Regions from separate parts of the Streptomyces sp. NPDC086519 genome, predicted to be linked through region 2. Evidence: predicted binding sites of a transcription regulator. Region 2 holds the regulator's gene; the other holds the start of a gene.

Region 1 (4,416 bases), on a different contig from region 2:
CGGCAACCCGGCCGACGGCCCGTACGTCCTCGACATCGCGCGCCGCACCGGCGGTGCCGTCGAGGACGTCACCGACGAGCAGGTCGTCGATGCCATCAAGCTGCTTGCGCGGACCGAGGGAATCTTCGCGGAAACCGCCGGCGGGGTGACGGTTGGAGTCACCAAAAAGCTCATCGAGAATGGGTTGATTGATCCGGCGAAGTCGGTCGTTGTACTCAACACCGGTGATGGGCTGAAGACGCTGGACGCGGTTGCGGGAACCGGGCTCACCGCCACCATTCGCCCGAATCTGGAGTCTTTCCGTGAGGCCGGGCTCGCCTGAGTCCCCTGAGAAATAGGGCGTTGCCCCAGACCGGAGGTAAAAACGTGAGCGTCACCGTTCGCATCCCCACCATCCTGCGCACCTACACGGGTGGCCAGGCCGAAGTCACCGCCGAAGGGACCACCCTCGGTGAGGTCATCTCCGACCTGGAGAAGAACCACACCGGGATCTCGGCACGCGTCCTCGACGACCAGGGCAAGCTGCGCCGGTTCGTCAACGTGTACGTCAACGACGACGACGTACGGTTCGAGCAGGGCCTGGAGACCGCCACCCCGGACGGGGCCGGCGTCTCCATCATCCCGGCCGTCGCCGGCGGCTGACCTGCCGACCTGCTTGACAGGCTGATCGAATGACCGAACATTACCTTCGGTAACAGGCGTCACCGAGCGTTCACCCGATTGCCCCCTCCGTGAGAGAAGCGGAGGGGGCAATTCTGTGTGGTTGAGCGCGGTACAGTTGGGGAACACGGTCCCGATCTCCAGGTCACGGACCCCGTATTCGATACCGCAGGCCCGCCAAGAAGTAGCCAAAGTGTGCGGGTTATATGCGGCTTTTGTGGCCTTTATGGGGCCCGACTTGCCCTGAATTCGGCCGAATTCTCGCTACATTCCGGACCCCTTCCATCCAGAATTCTCGTCCGATTGACCTGTTGCAGACGGCAGTTGGACAGATACATTCAGCCGCGGTCGACGCGTTCCGGCGCACGCCCCCAACCAATGGGGGGTGAGGTCTGACCCGGATCCGCGAAGTGTGGATCTGTGCAAGGGCCAGTAATAGGGGAGTTAGGCATGGCTCAGGGCACCGTCAAGTGGTTCAACGCGGAGAAGGGGTACGGCTTCATCGCGGTCGACGGTGGTGCGGATGTTTTCGTCCACTACAGCGCGATTCAGATGGACGGCTACCGCACCCTGGAAGAGGGTCAGCGGGTCGATTTCGAGATCTCGCAGGGCCAGAAGGGGCCGCAGGCGGACATGGTCCGGCTGGCGACCAGCTGAAGCACGCGCCGACTGACTGCAGCGACGTTCTTCTGTTTTTCTGCTGAGGGGCTCGCATCCACTGGGTGCGAGCCCCTCGGTGTGCCCGGGTCCGTGCCCCGCCGGCCCGGAGATCCGGCTCCGGCGCGCCCGGAGGTCCCGCCGGACCGGGAGGGGCGCTTGCTCCCGCCCGCCGCCCGACCGTCACCCCTCATCGAGCTCGCTTCGCGGGCGCGCCTTGCACTCGGGCATGCCGAGTGCTAATCATTGGCGTTAGCACTCTGAAGGTGAGAGTGACAAAGAAGGACCGGGTCGGTGAGGCCCGCAGGCCGGGTGGGGCAAGGAACCCACGGGTCGGCGAGCCGTCCGTCGCGGGCGCGGGCGCGGTCCGGAAGACTCACCCCCAGTCCTGGAGGGACCACTTCACATGGCCAAGATCATCGCGTTCGACGAGGAGGCGCGGCGCGGCCTTGAGCGCGGTATGAACCAGCTCGCCGACGCCGTCAAGGTCACCCTCGGCCCCAAGGGCCGCAACGTCGTCCTTGAGAAGAAGTGGGGCGCCCCCACGATCACCAACGATGGCGTGTCCATCGCCAAGGAGATCGAGCTGGAGGACCCGTACGAGAAGATCGGCGCCGAGCTGGTCAAGGAAGTCGCCAAGAAGACGGACGACGTCGCCGGTGACGGTACGACCACCGCGACCGTGCTCGCCCAGGCCCTGGTCCGCGAGGGCCTGCGCAACGTGGCCGCCGGTGCCAACCCGATGGCCCTGAAGCGCGGTATCGAGAAGGCCGTCGAGGCGGTCTCCGGTGCCCTGCTGGAGCAGGCGAAGGACGTCGAGACCAAGGAGCAGATCGCCTCCACGGCCTCCATCTCCGCCGCCGACACCCAGATCGGCGAGCTCATCGCCGAGGCCATGGACAAGGTCGGCAAGGAAGGCGTCATCACCGTCGAGGAGTCCCAGACCTTCGGTCTGGAGCTGGAGCTCACCGAGGGTATGCGCTTCGACAAGGGCTACATCTCGGCGTACTTCGCCACCGACATGGAGCGTATGGAGGCGTCCCTCGACGACCCGTACATCCTGATCGCCAACTCGAAGATCGGCTCCGTCAAGGACCTGCTCCCGCTCCTGGAGAAGGTCATGCAGTCGGGTAAGCCGCTGCTGATCATCGCCGAGGACGTCGAGGGCGAGGCCCTGTCGACCCTGGTCGTCAACAAGATCCGCGGCACCTTCAAGTCCGTCGCCGTCAAGGCCCCGGGCTTCGGCGACCGCCGCAAGGCGATGCTGAACGACATCGCCATCCTCACCGGTGGCGAGGTCATCTCCGAGGAGGTCGGTCTCAAGCTGGAGAACACGACCCTCGACCTGCTGGGCCGCGCCCGCAAGGTGGTCATCACCAAGGACGAGACCACCATCGTCGACGGCGCCGGCTCCACCGAGCAGGTCCAGGGCCGGGTCAACCAGATCCGCGCCGAGATCGAGCAGTCCGACTCGGACTACGACCGCGAGAAGCTCCAGGAGCGCCTGGCCAAGCTCGCCGGTGGCGTCGCCGTCATCAAGGCCGGTGCCGCGACCGAGGTCGAGCTCAAGGAGCGCAAGCACCGCATCGAGGACGCCGTGCGCAACGCCAAGGCGGCCGTCGAGGAGGGCATCGTCGCCGGTGGTGGCGTGGCCCTGCTTCAGGCCTCCTCGGTCTTCGACAAGCTGGAGCTGGAGGGTGACGAGGCGACCGGCGCGCAGGCCGTGAAGCTCGCCCTCGAGGCCCCGCTGAAGCAGATCGCCGTGAACGCCGGCCTCGAAGGCGGCGTCGTGGTGGAGAAGGTCCGCAACCTCACCCCGGGTCACGGCCTCAACGCCGCGACCGGTGAGTACGTCGACCTGGTCGCCGAGGGCATCATCGACCCGGCGAAGGTGACGCGCTCCGCGCTTCAGAACGCCGCCTCCATCGCCGCGCTGTTCCTCACCACCGAGGCCGTCATCGCCGACAAGCCGGAGAAGGCCGCCGCGGCCGCTCCGGGCGGCATGCCGGGCGGTGACATGGACTTCTGAGCCTGACGGCTCGGCGGTTCCCGCGCAGTACCAAGGGCGGCACTCCCTGTGCGACAGGGGGTGCCGCCCTTCGGCGTGCCGTGTCCGGGGTCACACGGCACCCGCGCCGGGCCGGGAATGCGTACGACCGGGCAGGTCGTTGCACGAGACGTGCATTCGATGCGCGTGCACATACCGTTTGGTATGCGACCTAGGTATACGACCTATTCACGAGGAGCCCCCCACGTGACCGTCACCACGCCCCCTGCCTCCCGCGCGGCCGAGATCCTCTCCCGTCCCATCGCCCTGAACGGGCTCACGGTCCCCAACCGGATCGTGATGGCCCCGATGACGCGTCAGTTCAGCCCCGGCGGCGTCCCCGGCGAGGACGTGGTCTCGTACTACTCCCGCCGGGCCGCCGCCGGTGTCGGTCTGATCGTCACCGAGGGGACGTACGTCGGCCACGAATCGGCCGGGAACAGCAGCCGTGTCCCGCGGTTCCACGGCGAGGAGCAGCTGGCGGGCTGGGCGAAGGTCGCCGAGGGGGTGCACGCGGCCGGCGGCGCGATCGTCCCGCAGCTCTGGCACATCGGCATGGTCCGCAAGCAGGGCCAGCCGCCGTACGCGGACGCCCCCGCCGTCGGCCCCTCCGGTATCCGCCTGGACGGCACCGAGGGCGAGGGCCGGGCGATGACCCGGCAGGACCTGGACGACGTCATCCGCGCGTTCGCCGAGGCCGCGGCCGCCGCCGAGCGCATCGGCTTCGACGGCGTCGAGCTGCACGGCGCCCACGGCTACCTGATCGACCAGTTCCTGTGGGCGGGCACCAACCGCCGCACCGACGCGTACGGCGGCGACCCGGTCGCCCGCACGAAGTTCGCCGCGGAGATCGTGGCCGCCGTACGCGAGGCCGTATCCCCCGAGTTCCCGGTCATCTTCCGCTACTCGCAGTGGAAGTCCGACAACTACGACGCCCGCCTCGCCGAGACCCCCGAGGAACTGGAGGCGATCCTCACCCCGCTGGCCGCCGCCGGCGTCGACGCCTTCCACGCCTCCACGCGCCGCTACTGGCTCCCCGAGTTCGAGGGCTC
Region 2 (4,416 bases):
CCGTCGGCGGTCTTGTACCCGGCGGCGAGGAACCCCAGCCCGCCCGCCTCGGACACGGCGGCGGCGAGCTGCGGGACGGAGATCCCGCCCGCCATGGGGGCCTGCACGATCGGAATGGGGAAGAGATCGGTCAGTGCGGAGGACATGACGGCATGTTGTCACGTCCTTTGGACAAGACCGAATCGGGCCGCCCCTTTGGCACATGCCAGAAATCTCCCCACGCCGGACCTCGCCGGAGGGGGGACCTTGCCTCCCGACCGACCGGGTCGCGGGGCGGGGCCTCGCTCTCTCGAGCGACCGAATACCAGGAGTGGCCAGGCTTCCCGGCCGACCGGGTCGCGGGGCGGCCTTGCTCTCTCCAGCGACCGAGTCGGGTGGTGGGTGGGCGAAGGTCCCGGGGGTCCAGGGGGCGGAGCCCCCTGGCGGGGTCGAAGGGGCGGGGCCCCTTCACGTTCACGGCACGCCCCGCCGGGGGCACCCGCTCAACGCCCGTTGAACGCGTCCTTCAGCCGACTGAACAACCCTTGCTGACCGGGCTGGAACTGCCCCTGCGGCCGCTCCTCCCCGCGCAGCTTCGCCAGCTCCCGCAACAGCCGCTCCTGCTCAGGGTCCAGCTTCGTCGGCGTCGTCACCTCGACGTGCACGATCAGGTCACCCCGGCCCCCGCCCCGCAGATGCGTGACCCCGCGCCCGTGCATCGGAATCGACTGCCCGGACTGCGTGCCGGGCCGGATGTCGACCTCCTCCAGCCCGTCCAGCGTCTCCAGCGGCACCTTCGTACCGAGCGACGCGGCCGTCATCGGAATCGTCACCGTGCAGTGCAGGTCGTCCCCGCGCCGCTGGAACGTGGAGTGCGGCAGCTCGTGGATCTCGACGTACAGGTCACCGGCGGGACCGCCGCCCGGCCCGACCTCGCCCTCACCGGCGAGCTGGATCCGCGTGCCGTTGTCGACACCGGCCGGGATCTTCACGGTCAGCGTCCGCCGCGACCGCACCCGCCCGTCACCGGCGCACTCGGGGCACGGCGTCGGCACGACGGTCCCGAACCCCTGGCACTGCGGGCAGGGCCGGGAGGTCATGACCTGGCCGAGGAAGGACCGCGTCACCTGCGAGACCTCACCACGGCCCCGGCACATGTCACACGTCTGGGCGGAGGTGCCCGGCGCCGCGCCCTCACCGTTGCAGGTGTTGCAGACGATCGCCGTGTCGACCTGGATGTCCTTGGTCGTACCGAAGGCCGCCTCGTCGAGCTCGACCTCGATCCGGATCATCGCGTCCTGGCCGCGCCGCGTACGCGACCTCGGCCCGCGCTGGGACGCCGTACCGAAGAACGCGTCCATGATGTCCGAGAAGTTCCCGAACCCACCGGCCCCGAAGCCCCCGGCCCCCGCGCCGCCGCTCTGCGAGAGCGGATCCCCGCCGAGGTCGTAGACCTGCTTCTTCTGCGGGTCGGAGAGCACCTCGTAGGCGGCGTTGATCTCCTTGAACCGCTCCTGGGTCTTCGGATCGGGGTTGACGTCCGGGTGCAGCTCGCGCGCGAGCCGACGGAAGGCCTTCTTGATCTCTTCCTGCGACGCGTCGCGGCGCACGCCGAGAACGGCGTAGTAGTCCGTGGCCACTTACGACTCCGCCAGGATCTGTCCGACGTACCGTGCCACCGCTCGTACCGCTCCCATCGTTCCCGGGTAATCCATGCGGGTCGGTCCGACCACGCCGAGTTTGGCGACTGCCTCGCCGCCCGAACCGTAGCCGACCGACACCACGGACGTGGAGTTGAGTCCCTCGTAGGCGTTCTCGTGACCGATGCGTACGGTCATGCCCGAATCCCCCGCCTCGCCCAGGAGTTTGAGGAGGACGACGTGCTCCTCCAGGGCCTCCAGGACGGGCCGGATGGTGAGGGGAAAGTCATGTCCGAAGCGGGTGAGATTGGCGGTGCCGCCGATCATCAGCCGCTCCTCGTTCTCCTCGACGAGCGTCTCCAGCAGGGTGGAGAGCACCGCCGAGACAGCGCCGCGGTCCTCGACCTCGAAGGCCTCCGGCAGGTCCTCCACCAGCCGGGGCACGTCCGCGAACCGGCGCCCCGCGACCCTGCTGTTCAGCCGGGCCCGCAGATCCGCCAGAGACGTTTCCCCGAAGGGTGCCGGGCAGTCGACCATCCGCTGCTCGACCCGCCCGGTGTCGGTGATCAGCACCAGCATCAGCCGGGCCGGGGCCAGCGCGAGCAGTTCCACATGGCGCACGGTCGACCGCGTCAGCGACGGATACTGCACGACCGCCACCTGCCGCGTCAGCTGGGCCAGCAGCCGCACGGTCCGCGCCACCACGTCGTCGAGATCGACGGCGCCGTCGAGGAAGTTCTGGATGGCCCGCCGCTCGGGCGCGCTCATCGGTTTGACGCCGGCCAGCTTGTCGACGAACAGCCGGTAGCCCTTGTCGGTGGGGATCCGCCCCGCGCTGGTGTGCGGCTGGGCGATGTATCCCTCGTCCTCCAGGGCGGCCATGTCGTTGCGCACGGTCGCCGGGGAGACCCCGAGGTTGTGCCGTTCGGTCAGCGCCTTCGACCCGACCGGTTCCTCGGTGCCGACGTAGTCCTGGACGATGGCGCGCAATACCTGAAGCCTGCGTTCACTCAGCATCCGGCGCCACACCTCCAGCAAGTCGCCCCGCGGCCTTTCGGGTCCTTCGGGTCCTTCGAACCTTTCGGGTCTTTCGTCTGGCACTCTGTGAGCGCGAGTGCCAGCGTCCCCGGCCCAGTGTACGGCCGTGGGGTACTGACTGGGCAAGGTCGGTCGGGACTCACGGCGTTCTACGGCTAGCGTCGCGGCATGACGGTGACTTGGGAAGAGCTGGGCTGGGAGCGGGTGGCCGACGGGGTCGGGCGGTGCCGGCTGCCGGGCTGGGACTGCACGGCGGGTCTGGTGCTCGGCGCGGGCACGGCCCTGATGGTGGACGCCGGGTCGAGCCTGGCGGAGGGCGCTCGATTGCGGGTGGAGGCACAGGCACTGGCCGACCACCGTGTGACTCATCTCGCTCTCACCCACCCCCACTTCGACCACGTCTTCGGGGCGGCCGCCTTCGCGGGCGCGGACCTGTACGCGGCGGTGGGCGCGGAGGCCGTCTTCGCGTACGAGCGCGAGGAGCTCCGCCTGGACGCGGTCCGGGAGGGCCTGCCCGCCCCGGAGGCCGAGGAGGCGGCCGACGCCCTCCCCCTCCCGCGCCACCTGGTCTCCGGCGAGTGGACCCTCGACCTGGGCGACGGCCGCCAGGCCCTGCTGGCCAACGTGGGCCCCGGCCACACCCCCCACGACCTCGCCGTCCTGGTCCCCGGCGACCCGGAGGTGGTGTTCTGCGGCGACCTGGTGGAGGAGTCCGGCGACCCGCAGGCCGGCCCGGACGCCGTACCGTCCCGGTGGCCCGCGGCCCTGGACCGCCTGCTCTCGCTGGGCGGCGAGCACGCCTTGTACGTACCCGGTCACGGAGCGGTGGTCGACGCGGCGTTCGTACGGGCCCAGCGCGACGCCCTGGCGGCCCGTTTCGGCGTGTCGTAGGCGCGCCACTCCGGCTTCTCCTATCGTCATCCGAATGCGCCAGTACTCCGCCGACCTGACCCCGCCGTGGAAGAAGCCGAAGCCGGTGCCCGAGGTGGCCGCCGAGCCCGGTCTGGTGGTGGAGGAGCCCGGTACCGGTTTCTGCGGCGCGGTGATCCGGTGCGAGGCGGGCACGGTCACCCTGGAGGACCGCTTCGGCAAGCACCGCGTCTTCCCGCTGGAGCCGCGCGGCTTCCTCCTGGAGGGCCGGGTGGTCACCCTCGTACGCCCCACGTCCGGGGGACCGGCACGCCCCTCCCGTACCGCTTCCGGCTCGGTCGCCGTCCCCGGCGCACGCGCGCGTGTCGCCCGCGCGGGCCGCATCTACGTGGAGGGCCGCCACGACGCGGAACTGGTCGAGAGGGTTTGGGGCGACGACCTGCGCATCGAGGGCGTGGTGGTGGAGTACCTGGAGGGCGTCGACGACCTCCCCGCCATCGTGGCCGAGTTCGCCCCCGGCCCCGACGCCCGACTGGGCGTCCTCGTCGACCATCTGCTCCCCGGCACCAAGGAGTGGCGCATCGCGCAGTCGGTCACCAGCGACCACGCCCTGGTCGTCGGCCACCCGTACATCGACATCTGGGAGGCGGTGAAGCCGTCGTCCCTGGGCATCGAGGCGTGGCCGCGCGTCCCGCACGGCCAGGACTGGAAGACGGGCGTGTGCCGGGCCCTCGGCTGGCCCACGGACAACACGGGCGCGGTATGGCAGGCGATCCTCGCGCGCGTGGGCTCCTACAAGGACCTGGAACCGGAACTGCTGGGGCGGGTGGAGGAACTGATCGACTTCGTCACGGGTAGCGGTGGGGCCTGACGCCGGGGAAGGTTCCGA

The links. Region 2 encodes HrcA, which represses chaperone genes, less so after heat shock. Its sites were predicted from a motif close to TTNGCACTCNGNNNNNCNGAGTGCNAA; they were not measured.
Region 1: the regulator HrcA is predicted to act here: its motif matches at 1,534-1,560, upstream of groL (chaperonin GroEL).

Annotation. Positions count from the first base shown of each region.
Region 1 covers NZ_JBFBJL010000006.1:54,422-58,837, reverse strand. Annotated here, with positions in the region: gene thrC (threonine synthase) at 1-322, shown strand, start outside; gene AB0P24_RS08190 (MoaD/ThiS family protein) at 367-642, shown strand; gene AB0P24_RS08185 (cold-shock protein) at 1,111-1,317, shown strand; gene groL (chaperonin GroEL) at 1,724-3,346, shown strand; gene AB0P24_RS08175 (NADH:flavin oxidoreductase) at 3,572-4,416, shown strand, end outside.
Region 2 covers NZ_JBFBJL010000042.1:50,181-54,596, reverse strand. Annotated here, with positions in the region: gene AB0P24_RS32095 (nitronate monooxygenase) at 1-146, opposite strand, end outside; gene dnaJ (molecular chaperone DnaJ) at 483-1,619, opposite strand; gene hrcA (heat-inducible transcriptional repressor HrcA) at 1,620-2,636, opposite strand; gene AB0P24_RS32080 (MBL fold metallo-hydrolase) at 2,826-3,548, shown strand; gene AB0P24_RS32075 (DUF3097 domain-containing protein) at 3,583-4,398, shown strand; gene AB0P24_RS32070 (Uma2 family endonuclease) at 4,376-4,416, opposite strand, start outside.